4 regions of the Streptomyces nojiriensis genome follow, and region 4 is predicted to be linked to each of the others. Evidence: riboswitches for the same ligand, from Rfam matches in the RefSeq annotation. Region 4 holds a riboswitch; each other region holds the start of a gene.
The links. Region 4 has a riboswitch for cobalamin ahead of JYK04_RS06480 (hypothetical protein). Riboswitches for the same ligand answer to the same signal wherever they lie in the genome.
Positions count from the first base shown of each region.

Region 1 (3,519 bases), 6.9 Mb from region 4:
GCGGCAGGGGCGCGGGAGCGGTCGGCGTCCGCCGATTCCAGGAGCAGGCCATGTCCCGTCCCCGCACCTCCCGCCGCCTCGCGCTCGCGGTGCCCGCCGCGCTCGGCGCCTTCGCCCTCACCGCGCTGCCCGCGTTCGCGACCTCGTCGCCCGCGCAGATCGCCACCTCGAAGACCAACGGCGTCGCCTACCTCAAGTCCCTCCAGGCGGCGGACGGTTCGTACGCCGGTTCCGGCCTCTCCAACGAGTGGGCCTTCAGCACCTTCGCCGCGACCGGCACGGCCGTCGTGGACGTCTACCCCGGTGGCGACACCACGAAGAACGCCCGCACCGTCTACCGCAACCTGCTCTCGACGGCGGGCTGGCCGTCCGCCTCCCCGGTGGTCACCGACTACGAGCGCGGCACCCTGAACGCGTACGCCGCCGGCATCGACCCGGCCCGCGTCTCCGCCTCCCGCAACCTCGTGGCGAACATCTACTCCTACTGGCAGACGGCGGAGGCCGGCTACTTCGGCTCCTCCGGAAACTTCAACGGCACGGTCTTCGCGGCCCTTTCGCTGGGCGGCGCCAGGACACAGGCCGGCGGCGCCCGCATCCCGCAGGCACTGACCGACGCGGTCGTCACCCGGATCCGCGCCAACCAGCACGTGGACGGCGGCTGGACCTACCAGAAGGCCGAGGGCAACCCCACCGTCCTCAACTCCGCCGGCGACGTCGACATGACCGGCGCGGCCATGGCGGCCCTGTGCGTCTCCGGCGTCCCCAACACGGACCCGGACGTCGTCCAGGCGAAGAACTTCCTCAAGAGCACGCTGCTCTCCTCCACCGGCGCCTTCAACTCCCTCTACGGGGTCAACACCAGCTCCAACGGCTGGGGCGTCGCGGGCCTGAACGCTTGCGGCTTCAACCCGCAGACCGGCGACTTCCTCACGGTCACCGGGAAGACCCCGATCGACTTCCTGATAGCCAACCAGTACAACCCGGCGGGCGGCTTCAAGTACAAGCCCTCCGACACCGTCCCCTCTGCCTACTCCTCGATCGACGCGCTGCGCGCCGTCGCGGGCGGGGGCTTCACCACGGCCCCGCCCGTCCCGGTCACCCCCGGCGCCCCGCAGTGGGTCGCCCAGTCCACCTTCACCGCCGGTACGGCCGCCAAGCTGGCCCTGACCGTCGACGACGGCGCCGGCAACCTCAAGGTCTGCTCGGTGGCCTTCACCCCGACCGGTACGACCACCACCCTCGGCGACGTCCTGAACGCGGCCACCACCGGGGCGACCCCGACCGGCTGCGTCACGAGCGTGACCCCCTCGTCGGGCACGGGCACCGTCACGGCCGTCAACGGCAAGGCCAACAGCGGCTCCAGCACCTGGAAGGTCAGCGTCGACGGCTCCGCGTTCGCCGGCGCGGTCCGCAACAAGGTCATCAACGTGGGCGACACCATCGCCCTGCGCTGGGGCGCCTGATCACCGAATGCCGGCGGGGCTGCGGACCTTCGCGGCCGCAGCCCCTGCCGGGCGGGCGGCCGGTTAGAAGGACGTCCAGGTGAAGGACACCCGGTCGCCGGCGCTGAGCTTGAACTGGCAGCCGCCGACCGGGGTCGGGGTGCCGTTGACGGCGATGCTCCAGTACGCCGAGCCGCCGCCGCTGACGTTCTTTATCGTGTCGACGGAGAAGTCGTCGAAGGACGCGTACCAGGTGCCGTCCCAGGTGAAGCCCTTCTTGTGGGCGGCGTCGTCGAGGGCGGCGGTCGGGGTGGGGACCTTGGACGGGTTGGCGCCGCCGTTGGTGCCGTCGCACTTGTGGGTGCCACCGGTCGCGGTGGTGACATCGTGGCCCTTGGTCTTGACCTTGCCCTGGAACAGCAGCCCGTCGGGTCCCTGGACGGTGAGGTCCACCTTGACGGCCGCGTTCGTGTTCGGCCTCGGCTTGGCCTCGGCCACGGCCGGAGCGGTGGCGAGGGCGAGAGCGAGCGCGAACGTGGTGACCACGGAGCGGCGGACGAGGGTCTGGCGCATGGAGTGCCTTCCTGAGCGGATCTTCGGGCCTGCTCACGCGAACCCTTCGACCCGCACCCGTGCACACCCCCTGCGGGCGTCCCTCAGGAGGACGCCCGGGGGCGCCGGGCCGGGCTGGGGCTTCGTACTGCAGACCATGACAGTGGGAAGCGGTGCACATCGCACCCCGGGTTCTCCGACTCACGGCGTTTCGGACACCGCTCACGGTTGCAGGTCAGCGCCGGATTCCCACCGGCTTCCCCCAGTTGTGCATGCATTCGGTTGTGGCCCGGGCCGCGGTGGGCCGGAGCAGAACGCATCGTACGGCCCGGGCAGAGGGGACCGGGCGAGAACCCGGAATCCGGGCCCGCCGTCAGCCGCGGCCGAGCCGGCGGGCCTCCGCCGGACTCACCGGGGCACCCGCCCCGACCCCGTGCAGGACGTGCGCCAGTACCTCCGCGCCGCGTACGACGCGGGGGCCCGGGCGGTTGAAGTAGGCGGGCCCGTCCAGCACCCACACCTCACCCGCGCGCACCGCGGGCAGCTCCTCCCACCCCGGCAGCGAGGTCAGCAGCTCCCGCTCGCGCAGCGTGCGTTCCGGGCCGAACCCGCAGGGCATGACCAGGAGCACGTCCGGGCGGGCGGCCCGGACCGCCTCCCATTCCGTCGGCCGGGTGTGCTCCCCGGGGGCGGCGATCAGTGCCTCACCGCCCGCGCACGCGATCTGCTCCGGCACCCAGTGCCCGGCCGGCCAGAGCGGATCGAGCCATTCGATCGCCACCACCCGGGGGCGCCGCCGTCCGGCGGTCCGCGCCCGTACGGCCTCCAGCCGCGCGGCGAGGGCCGCCCGCCGCTCCCGCGCGTGCTCCGCCACGCCGAGCAGCTCACCGACCGTGACCAGGCAGTCCAGTACGTCGCCCAGCGTGCGCGGCTCCAGACTCAGCACGCGGGGCCCGCCGTCTAGGACGCGCACCGCCCGGCTCACGCCGGCGTAGGACACCGCGCAGACGTCGCACAGGTCCTGGGTCAGGACCACATCGGGAGCGAGCGCGCCGAGGGCCTCGGTGTCGAGGGTGTAGAGCGAGGAGCCGCGGTGCGCGGCGCCGCCCACCGCGTCGGAGATCTCCCGGCTGGTCAGGGTGTCCGCCGAGAACTCGGCCGAGGTCACCACGGGCACGCCGGCCACCGCCCGCGGCGGCCAGTCGCACTCGTGGGTACGGCCCGCCAGATCGGCGGCCAGGCCGAGCTCCGCCACGATGTCGGTCGCCGCGGGCAGCAGGGAGACGATGCGCATCCTCCGACCCTAGGCCGTCTCTTCCGGATCTTGCCGGGCCCGCGACGCCCGGCACCGCACCTGGCCGCGTTGTCGGGGCACCCGAGTACGTCCAGTACACGGGCGCCCCTCCGCCTTGCCAGGCTTCCCCTCGGCGCTGGCGGGCCTGGGGAGGCCCCATGGCACCGGACGCCGCGGGCTCGGCCGACAAGATCCGAAAGAGACGGCCCAAGCCGTCGGGGGCCGGGCGGT
Region 1 covers NZ_CP071139.1:8,235,783-8,239,301, forward strand. The annotation lists gene JYK04_RS37215 (prenyltransferase/squalene oxidase repeat-containing protein) at 51-1,463, shown strand; gene JYK04_RS37220 (DUF4430 domain-containing protein) at 1,527-2,015, opposite strand; cobalamin riboswitch at 2,164-2,306, opposite strand; gene JYK04_RS37225 (cobalamin-binding protein) at 2,368-3,288, opposite strand.
Region 1: linked by a shared signal. The riboswitch ahead of JYK04_RS37220 (DUF4430 domain-containing protein) and the one ahead of JYK04_RS06480 (hypothetical protein) in region 4 are both predicted to bind cobalamin.

Region 2 (3,519 bases), 1.3 Mb from region 4:
CGCAGGGAGACCCGCAGGCCGTCCTCCTCGTCGATGCCCAGGCCGTGCTGGAACGGCAGCACCCCGTACGTGGCCCGGCCCGTCAGGCCGCGGAGCATCTCCATGCCCGGCTCCAGCAGCGACACGTCACCGCGGAACTTGTTGACCAGGTATCCCGCGATCAGGGACTGGTCCTCGGGGGAGAGCAGCGCCGTCGTCCCGAAGAAGGACGCGAAGACCCCGCCGCGGTCGATGTCCCCGACCACGACCACCGGGAACCGCGCGGCCCGCGCGATCCCCATGTTCACGATGTCGGTCCGGCGCAGGTTGATCTCGGCCGGACTCCCCGCCCCCTCGCAGATCACGGCGTCATACGTGCCCCGAAGCTGCTCCAGACAGTCCGTGACGATGCCGAGCAGCTGCTCCTGACGCCCGCCGTGGTAGCCGCGGGCGCTCATCTCGCCCACCGGCTTGCCCAGCAGCACCACCTGGCTGCTGCGGTCGCTGCCCGGCTTGAGCAGCACCGGGTTCATCAGCGCGGTCGGCTCCACGCGGGCCGCCTGGGCCTGCATCGCCTGGGCGCGCCCGATCTCGGCGCCCTCCCGCGTCACGAAGGAGTTCAGCGACATGTTCTGCGCCTTGAAGGGCGCCACCTTCACGCCCTGCCGGGCCAGCCACCGGCAGATGCCCGCCGTGACCACGCTCTTGCCCGCGTCCGACGTCGTGCCCGCGACCAGCAGACCGCCGCCGCGCTTCGCGCCGCTCATCCGCGCCGCCCTCTCCGTGCCGTACGGGAGACCAGCAGCCGGGCGGCCACGCAGGCGCCCAGGGCCAGCCAGGTCACCTGCCGCGACAGCCGGACCGCCCGCTCGATGTCATCGACCTCCACCGGCCGCCCCGCCGCGCCGTTCAGTACGGCCCGGTGCTCGACCCGGCCGCCGTACGCGAGGGTTCCGCCCAGTCTGACGCCCAGCGCCCCGGCGAAGGAGGCCTCGACGGGTCCGGCGTTCGGGCTCGGGTGCGCGGCGGCGTCCGCGCGCCAGGCCCGTACGGCGCCCCGCCGGTCGGGGCCGGCCAGTACGGCGGCGACCGCCGTCAGCCGGGCCCCCGGCCAGCCGGCCAGGTCGTCGAGCCGGGCGGAGGCCCAGCCGTAGCGCAGGTAGCGGGGGGACTTGTGGCCGACCATCGCGTCCAGGGTGTTCACGGCGCGGAAGGCCAGCAGTCCGGGGACGCCGGCGACGGCGCCCCACACGAGTGCCCCGACCACCGCGTCGGAGGTGTTCTCGGCGACGGACTCCACGACGGCGCGGGCCATCTGCTGTCCGTCCAGGGCCTGCGGGTCGCGTCCGCACAGGTGGGGCAGCCGCTCCCGGGCCACCTCGATGTCCCCGGCGGCGAGCGCGCCGCCGATGGCGCGGGCCTCACGGCCCAGGGAGGTGCCGCCCACGACGGCCCAGGTGGCGGCGGCGGTCAGGGCGATACGGGCGGCCGCGGGCCGGGAACGCACGGCTCGGGCGCCCAGCGCTCCGACGGCGGTCGCGCCCCCGGCGCACACCAGGGTGTGCAGGAGGCCCCGGCCGCGGTCGTCGCGCCACAGGGAGCGCTCGACGGCGGCGGCGGCCCGTCCGAAGGCGGCCACGGGGTGCCCTCGGCGCGGATCCCCGAGGATCCGGTCGCCGATCAGGCCCGCCGTGGCGCCGTACGCGAAGACGCGATCGGCACGCATGGTGGCAGGTATGTCCTCACTCAGGGTCCGCGCCCTGGTTCGACGTGTCCGGCGGCGAGAGTTCCTGGCTCCCGGGACGCACGCGCGGCGTGCGCTTCCGGTGACAGTGGCGGGACCGCGCCGGATTCGCACCGGACTTCCTCTCCATGCCGCCGTATTGGCTCGGGCAGTCCACCACGCACGTCGAAGGCCCGTCAACTCGCCGTTGACCTGCGGCGCGGTCGCGGCACGGCCGGGACGCGGCAGGAGCGCGGGAGGGGGCGGGGGATGCGAAAAGCTCCCTCCGGGACAAACCCGGAGGGAGCCTTCACGCCCGGTCGGCCGCGGGGCGGCGGATCAGGCGACGATCAGGTAGATCCCGTAGCCAACGGCCGCCGCGATGACGGCGAAGCAGGCGTACGCGCCGCTGCGGGCGAGGGCGGCGGTGCCGCCCTGCTCGGTGGCGGTCTCGTGCTTGGACAGGCCCACCAGGCCCAGGGTGAAGAGGGCCACGAGGGCGACGGTGGCGAAGAGGCTGACCCCGAAGACGGAGCCGAGTGCTTCCCAGTCGATCTTCATACTGCCGTTTCCTCTTGTGTCTCTGTCTCGGTCAGACCGCGGCGGCCGGAGCCGCCGGGGTCTGCGTCGCGGCCGGGATGGTGGCCTTGAGGGCTTCGTCCGTAACCTCGGCGGTCGTTGCCGCGGCGTTGGTACCGGCGGCGGCGACGGTCGGCGGGACGGTGACCGCGGCGATCGCCGTGGTGACGACACCCGGCTCTTCGGCGCGGGCCGGCTCCACCTCGTTGACGTTGTTGTGGTCGACGACCTGGCGGCGCGAGATGAACCAGATGGCCAGGCAGGAGCCGATCAGGAAGAGCGTGACCGCGGCGATGCCGACGTCACCGATGCGCATGACCAGCTCGGCACCGGCCGAGACCAGCGCGGCGGCCGGCAGGGTCAGGCCCCAGGCGACGAACATGCGGGTCGCGGTGGACCAGCGGACCACACCGCCCCTGCGGCCCAGGCCCGCACCCATGACCGCACCGGAGCACGAGTGGGTGGTGGAGAGCGAGAAGCCCAGGTTCGAGGAGGCCAGGATGACGGACGCGGCCGAGGTCTGGGCGGCGAAGCCCTGCTGCGGGTGCAGGTCGGTCAGGCCGCTGCCCATGGTGCGGATGATGCGCCAGCCGCCCAGGTAGGTGCCCATCGCGATGGCCATACCGGCGGAGACGATGACCCAGACCGGCGGGTTCGCGTCGGGCGCGATCGCACCGCCGGCGATGAGGGCCAGGGTGATGATGCCCATCGTCTTCTGCGCGTCGTTGGTGCCGTGCGCGAGGGAGACGAGACCGGCCGAGGCGATCTGACCGGCGCGGTACCCCTTGGCGGAGGTCTTCTCGCCGACCTTGTCCCCCAGCTTGTACGTGACCTTGGCGGCCAGGTACGCGGCGATGCCGGCCACCAGCGGGGCGGCGATCGCGGGGATGAGGACCTTGGTGACGACGACGCTGCCGTTGACCGCGCCGATGCCGGCGGAGGCGACCGCGGCACCGATGAGGCCACCCATCAGGGCGTGCGAGGAGCTGGAGGGGAGACCGACCAGCCAGGTGACGAGGTTCCAGAGGATCGCTCCGACCAGGGCGGCGAAGATCACCTCTGGCTGGATGCCCTCCTCGTTGACGAGCCCCTTGGAGATCGTCTTGGCGACCTCCACGGACATGAACGCGCCGACGAGGTTGAGCACGGCGGACATGGCCACCGCCGTCTTGGGCTTGAGGGCGCCGGTCGAGATGGTGGTAGCCATCGCGTTGGCTGTGTCGTGGAAACCGTTCGTG
Region 2 covers NZ_CP071139.1:2,680,166-2,683,684, reverse strand. The annotation lists gene JYK04_RS12525 (cobyric acid synthase) at 1-746, opposite strand, end outside; gene JYK04_RS12520 (cobalamin biosynthesis protein) at 743-1,705, opposite strand; cobalamin riboswitch at 1,742-1,896, opposite strand; gene JYK04_RS12515 (hypothetical protein) at 2,042-2,263, opposite strand; gene JYK04_RS12510 (inorganic phosphate transporter) at 2,295-3,519, opposite strand, start outside.
Region 2: linked by a shared signal. The riboswitch ahead of JYK04_RS12520 (cobalamin biosynthesis protein) and the one ahead of JYK04_RS06480 (hypothetical protein) in region 4 are both predicted to bind cobalamin.

Region 3 (3,519 bases), 7.1 Mb from region 4:
GAGCAAGACGTACGCGGGAGCGCGGCTGCGGCGGCTGCGCGAGGAGCGGCGGATGACACAGGCCGACCTGGCCCGGGTGCTCGCCATCTCCCCCAGCTACCTCAACCAGATGGAGCACGACTCCCGGCCGCTCACCGTTCCGGTCCTGCTGCGGCTCACCGAGGCCTTCGGCGTCGATCCGGGCTTCTTCTCCGAGCGCGACACCAGCCGGCTCGTCGCCGACCTGCGCGAGGCGCTCGCGAACGAGGTGGCGCAGGCCCGGGTCTCCCCCTCCGACCTGGCCGAACTGGCCACCCGTATGCCCGCGGTCGCCTCGGTCCTGCTGGACCTGGGCCGGCGCGGCCAGCTCCTGGCCGAGCGCCTCGCCGACGCCGCCGACGGCCGGGACCTGGCCGCCGACAGCCCGCGCTCGCCGCACGAGGAGATCCGGGAGTTCTTCTACCGGCGGCAGAACTACCTGCACGACACCGATGCCGCCGCCGAGGACCTCGCCGCCGAGATCGGCATCCGCCCGGGGGACGTCATCCGCGCGCTGACCCGCCGGCTCTCCGACCGGCACGGGATCCGGACGGCCACGGACTCCGACCGGCTGCACCACTACGACCCCGCCGCCCGGGTACTGCACCTGTCGAACCGGCTCCGGCCGGGACAGCAGGCGTTCCGGATGGCCACCCAGCTGGCGCTGATCGAGTACCGGGACGAGCTGGACCGGCTGGCCGCCGAGGACTTCCCGCCCGGCACCCCGGTCCACGCCCTCGCCCGCATCGGCATCGCCAACCACTTCGCGGGCGCGCTCATCCTCCCGTACCGCGCCTTCCACGCGGCCGCCGAAGAGTTCCGGTACGACATCGAGCGGCTCACCGACCACTTCGGGGTCGGCTACGAGACGGTCTGCCACCGGCTGAGCACCCTGCAGCGGCCCAGGCTGCGCGGGGTGCCCTTCTCCTTCGTCCGGGTGGACCGGGCCGGGAACATGTCCAAGCGGCAGTCGGCGACCGGATTCCACTTCTCCCGCGCGGGCGGCACCTGCCCGCTGTGGAACGTGTACGAGGCGTTCGCCGCGCCCGGCCGCATCCACGTCCAGGTGGCCGCCATGCCCGACGGGCAGCGGTACCTGTGGACCGCCCGGGCCGTCACCCGCCACCGCGGCGGCTGGGGCGAGCCCGGCAAGACCTTCGCGATCGGGCTGGGCTGCGAGATCCGGCACGCCTCGCGGCTGGTGTACGCCGACGGGCTCGACCTCGACAATGCGGCGGCCGCCACTCCGATCGGCATGGGCTGCCGCCTCTGCGAACGCCTCGACTGCCCGCAGCGGGCCGTGCCGCCGCTCGGGCGGGCGCTGGCCGTCGACGAGAACAGCAGCACCTTCATCCCGTACCCGGTGACCCGGAACCCCGCCCCGGCGCGGGACTGAGCGGGCGTCAGAACGCGGGCCGCAGACGGCGGGTACGACGGAGACGGCGCGACCGGACGGAAGGCGCGCGGCGGCGGCCCTGGACTTACTAGGACGTCCAACTATATGTTCGTGGCACAAGGTCCGCGGTGCAGGGAAGCCGGTGAGAAACCGGCACGGTCCCGCCACTGTGACCGGGGAGTGTGCTGCCATCCACACGCCACTGACGAGGTCTGTCGGGAAGGCGGGCGGCACGCGGGGATCCGGGAGTCAGGATACCGGCCGCGGATGTTCCGTGTTGTCCACGAGGATGGAGCAGACACGCATGGCACCGGTTTGTACCCACGACCCTGGTGATCCGGCGGAGCGCGCGCACCCCTTCGCACGCTCGTAGTCCCACGCCCCTCCCAGCGGAGCACCCCATCGGGTGCCGTCCGCCGGCCGGCCGTGCCATCCCCGGATCCAACCTGACGAGAGCAGGCACCCATGGTCCGTGAACTCACCCATTTCATCGGCGGCAAGCACACCACCGGATCCTCCGGTCTCTTCACCGACGTCCACGACCCCAACACGGGCTCCGTGCAGGCCCGGGTCCCGCTCGCGGGGCGGGCCGACACCGAGGCCGCCATCGCGAACGCCGAGGAGGCGCAGGCCGACTGGGGACAGTGGAACCCGCAGCGCCGCTCGCGCGTACTGCTGCGCTTCCTCCAACTGGTCGAGGGCGAACGCGACTCCCTCGCCCGGCTGTTGTCCTCCGAGCACGGCAAGACCGTCGCCGACGCCCACGGAGACCTGCAACGCGGCCTGGAGGTGGTCGAGTTCGCCGCCGGCGCCCCGCACCTGCTGAAGGGCGAGTTCACCGACAACGCGGGCACCGGGATCGACGTGCATTCCCTGCGCTCACCGCTCGGCGTGGTCGCCGGCATCACCCCCTTCAACTTCCCGGCGATGATCCCCCTGTGGCAGGCCGCACCCGCCCTGGCCTGCGGCAACTCCTTCATCCTCAAGCCCTCCGAGCGCGATCCCTCCGTACCGCTGCGCCTCGCCGAGCTGTTCCTGGAGGCCGGCCTGCCGCCGGGCGTGCTCAATGTGGTCAACGGTGGCAAGGAGGCCGTCGACACCCTCCTCGAGGACCCGCGCGTCCAGGCCCTCGGCTTCGTCGGCTCCACCCCGATCGCCGCGCACATCTACGCCACCGCCGCGGCCCACGGCAAGCGCGCCCAGTGCTTCGGCGGGGCCAAGAACCACATGATCGTGATGCCCGACGCCGACCTCGACCAGGCCGTGGAGGCCCTCATCGGCGCCGGCTACGGCTCCGCGGGCGAGCGCTGCATGGCCATCGCCGTCGCCGTCCCCGTCGGCGAGGAGACCGCGAACGCCCTCGTGACCAAGCTGACGGAGCGCATCGCGACCCTGCGCGTGGGCCGCTCCGACGACCCCGGAGCCGACTTCGGGCCGCTGGTCAGCCAGGACGCCCTCGACCGGGTGAACCGCTACGTCGGCATCGGAGCCACCGAGGGCGCCGAACTCGTCGTGGACGGGCGCGGGTTCACCCTGCCCGGACACGAGGACGGCTTCTTCGCCGGCCCCAGCCTCTTCGACCGCGTGACCCCGCAGATGCGGATCTACCGCGAGGAGATCTTCGGCCCGGTGCTGTCCGTCGTACGGGCCGCCGACTACGAGGAGGCCCTGCGCCTGCCCACCGAGCACCCGTACGGCAACGGCGTCGCGATCTTCACCCGTGACGGGGACACGGCCCGCGACTTCACCCGGCGGGTGGGCGCCGGCATGGTCGGCGTCAACGTGCCGATCCCCGTCCCGGTGGCGTACCACACCTTCGGCGGCTGGAAGCGGTCCGGCTTCGGCGACCTGAACCAGCACGGCCCCGACTCGATCCGCTTCTACACCCGTACCAAGACCGTCACCTCGCGCTGGCCCTCCGGGGCCAAGGAGGGCGCGAGCTTCACCATCCCGACGATGGGATGAGCCCGGTGACCCTCACCCTCAGCCCCGATCAGCTCGCCCTCGCCGAGGTCACGCTGGACTTCGCCCAGGAGCAGCTCGGCCCGTACGCCGTCACCTGGGACCAGGACAAGCACTTCCCGCTGGACGTGCTCCGCAAGGCG
Region 3 covers NZ_CP071139.1:8,431,370-8,434,888, reverse strand. The annotation lists gene JYK04_RS38065 (short-chain fatty acyl-CoA regulator family protein) at 1-1,414, shown strand, start outside; cobalamin riboswitch at 1,524-1,694, shown strand; gene JYK04_RS38060 (CoA-acylating methylmalonate-semialdehyde dehydrogenase) at 1,880-3,379, shown strand; gene JYK04_RS38055 (acyl-CoA dehydrogenase family protein) at 3,376-3,519, shown strand, end outside.
Region 3: linked by a shared signal. The riboswitch ahead of JYK04_RS38060 (CoA-acylating methylmalonate-semialdehyde dehydrogenase) and the one ahead of JYK04_RS06480 (hypothetical protein) in region 4 are both predicted to bind cobalamin.

Region 4 (3,519 bases):
GGGCTGGGCTCAACGTGGAGCTGGCCGCCGGTCCGTAGTAGAGGCCCATGAGCGTGTACGCCACGAGCCCCGCGACGTGGACCCAATCGCTCGCGAACGAACGGATCCGTGTCCGCCACGACGGCCTCTTCCTACGATGACGCCCAGGTATGGGCACCACCCCCTCCCGCGTCCGGGTCAGCCAGGACACACCGGTTGGAAAGCCCCTCGTACCCGCGGGATACGAAGCGCGCCCCGGTCGCGGACGGTGGACCAAAAGCAAGGCCGAGACCACGTATCCAGGGCCGAAGCCGGCCGTCTGCCGCCGGATCCGGCCATTGCGGGCTACAAGTGACCTGAATGCATGGTCCGGTTCTGCTTCGAGGTCCCCGATAGGCCTCGATGCGCGCTCGGCCTGGGCTGTCGACATCGGGCGGCACGGAACGGAACCCTCGTACCGGAGCCGGACAGCCCGGATCGCGAAGACGGCGAGGCCGGGAGGGAAGTCGAGGAGAGCCATCTGATGTGATGGGGGCCACAGCTGTGCTCTTCAAGATTCTTTGACAGATCCTCGCCGTGCCGGGCCTGAGAAGTGAACGCTGTAGACAGAACTGAGGAGTCGACCGTGAACTGCACACCGGCAACCCACTGTTCCGTGACGGACGACACGTGGCCCGCCTTCACCGGGGCTCCCAAACTGTCACGGATCGTCGGGCAAACCCACGATGTGACCCGCGCCTTCCTGGTCCTGGGCATCGGTTCTACAGTGGCTCGCCGGCACCCCGACACGATGACGCAGATGCCGACTCCTGGCGCCTCCTTCTACGTCGCGCCGCTGGTGTGCTGCGCATCGTCGGGACGTCAGTGGCTCACACTGGCAGGGAGCCCCGTCGCCGAGTTGCCCCGCATCGACGCACTGGGACGCGAACTGGCTGCCCGCATCACACGTCCCGTTCCCCCCTTGGCCGCCTTCTACGTGCAACTCGTGGCGGGCACACTGCTCATCTTCGGGCTTCGGAGCCGACCCGAGAGCGCCCCGGGTCCGCGAGCGGAGGCACAGGAAGCAGTCGCCGCAGCTCTTCAGGCCCGTAGGGCCATCCTGGAATGTACTGACGACAACGACTGGAAGCCGACGGTCGCCGCCTTCTCACAGACCTATCTGGGCGTAGCACGAACCGACCCGCAGTGGCTGGAGGCTGTCTCGACCGCGTTACTCGGCAACTGGATCGACGTCCTCGACATGCAGCCACCTGACGGCGACAGCACCCTGCACCATCTGCGCCGAGAAGCGCAGACGGTACACCGGCAGCTGACACCGCTGTGGGAGCGCAAGACCGGGCCCGGGCGAGTCTGGATGCTGGACCACAGGCTCCCGTCGGGCGAGGCGTTGCATGAGCTGGTGGCCGGGTCGTACCAGATCGACGACGAGGCGCTGGCCTGGTACCCGGACCGCCGCGACGCCTGTGCCGTGTTCGACCGTCTGAAGGAGGACGAGCAACACGTCGCCCGCGCCTTCGCGCTCGGCGGCGGATCGTGGTCGGAGGCCGCAGCCGCGACCGGACTGCCGGCTCAGGTCGGTGAGCGCGTGATGCGCAAGCTCAGGCGACTCGGCCTGCAACACCAAGGCCGTCGTGCAGCTGTGGCAGGTTCCGCGTGAACACCACGTCGGCACTTGCCCGGGCAGCGTTGCCGGAATTCCTCGGCAGCCTCAGCGCCGCATGGCTCGTTCGTCGGGTGCGGCAGACCTCCCGCACCCGACGAAACGACGAACTCCGCTCGTGACCGGGGACCGCAACCAGAGCAGCCGAATCCAGCCCAGCCACCGGTAGCCGGACACGGGGCCCGCCGCAGATCCGTCCGACGAGCCGGTACCCGCGCCCGTGCAGGTAGACGTTGCGCGTCGGCTGTACGGCGGCCGCCAGCGCAGCGGCCGCGAACAAGCTTGTATAGTCGAGCCGTTGATCGTCGCAGGGGAATCCGGTGTGAATCCGGAACTGTCCCACAACGGTGTACCGCCCGACTCGGCGGTAGTCCGAGGACCTGCCGACCAAGAATGTGCCGAGCGTTTACGCGCCCGGTTCTTCCTGGCTGGGCTGTGGGACAGACAAGGCGTGATCCGTAATGGATCGGGCTCTCTTGCTGTCAACGCGCCGAGTTACTCCATGGAAGAGCTGAGGTCTGCGTACGCAGACGAGTCGCCGCCGTTCGACGGCGCACACAGCCTGGAGGAACTTCGTGACCATTCAGATCGCGCCGATGGCGGCCCTGCTCATCCTCGTGGGCCTTGCCGTGGGCTTCTCGGTCTTCAAGTACACCGCGCGCACTGCCCACGGTGCCGAGGGCCGTGGGGACCTGGGTACCTCGATCGCGGGGGCTGCGGCCGTCGTTTCGGTGCTCGCGGTCCTACTCACCCCCGGGTTCGGCCAGACGGCCACGAACCCGGTGCAGCCCCCACCGCACCCGACCGAGTCTGCGGCTAACCGATAGGCGGGATGCCTGCCGCCAAGCAGGCATCCGGCAAGAGCGCGGCCGCCGGGCCCTGTCCCCTCGCTCCTTGCCCTGCCGCGCCCCGTGGTAGGGCAGCGCAGAGCGTCACGGGCCTCGCCCCCTACCGAAACCGACACCGCCAGCAGCTGCACGGTCGGCGATACCGGCCAGGTCGGTACGGCTGGGCATGAGGGTGCCGTCGACGCGGGCCGGCAGCTCCTCGTACTGGGGCGGGCGGCCCTGGGCGGCTCGTTCGGGCCTGAGTACCTGCCCGAAGGCGCCGGAGCCGTAGGTCAAGGGTGCGTGCGTCCCTGCGAGACTGACGCCATGGCACATGATGACGCGGTCGTGAAGATGGCGGAACTCTTCGATCCGGAGCCGAAGAGGTGGGGCCTGCGGGGCGACCCCTACGTCTGGCGGGCCCTTCGCGATCACCTGTCCGGAACGGACGTCCCGGAGTCGGTCGACGAAGCGGTCCGCCTGCTGCGGGCAGCGTTCAGCGAGCTCGTGGGTACTGACCTCGCCGACGAACCGGCGTCATCCGTGTACCAGGAGCAGTACGCCCACGGCGGCATGTCCAGCGGAATGGTCTCTCTCGACACATGGCGGGAGCGATTGATGCCTCTGCTCGCGGAGCGTGCCGCGACCCTGCTTTCACGCCGGCGACCTGCGTAGGTTCGCCCCGGACGCCCGGGCCGGGGCGGCCGACCGCCGTACGGGGGACGTGAACGGTGAAGCCCTGCGCCCCGCCGCCGGTCCAGCGTGAGGCAAGGGCTGTCGCGAAGGGCCGGCCCTTGCCTCCGCAGCCACCGTCCACGAACCGGCGCCGTGTCCCCGCCCGCGGCAGGAGTCGTGGTGTCAGTCGCCTCCGCCACCACCGCAGGAGGAGCCGTCACCGCAGGACGCACCATCCCCGCAGGAGAAGCCGATGCCGTCGTTGTTCCGTGATCGGGAGCGCCGTTGTCCCTGCGGTGATCTGCCGCCGAATGCACCGCCGCGCCAGGCCTGGAAGAGCCCCCAGGCGAGACCGATCCCCACGACTACCAGGTATTC
Region 4 covers NZ_CP071139.1:1,334,249-1,337,767, forward strand. The annotation lists gene JYK04_RS06475 (hypothetical protein) at 635-1,636, shown strand; cobalamin riboswitch at 1,910-2,041, shown strand; gene JYK04_RS06480 (hypothetical protein) at 2,215-2,466, shown strand; gene JYK04_RS06485 (hypothetical protein) at 2,572-2,763, opposite strand; gene JYK04_RS06490 (hypothetical protein) at 2,794-3,141, shown strand.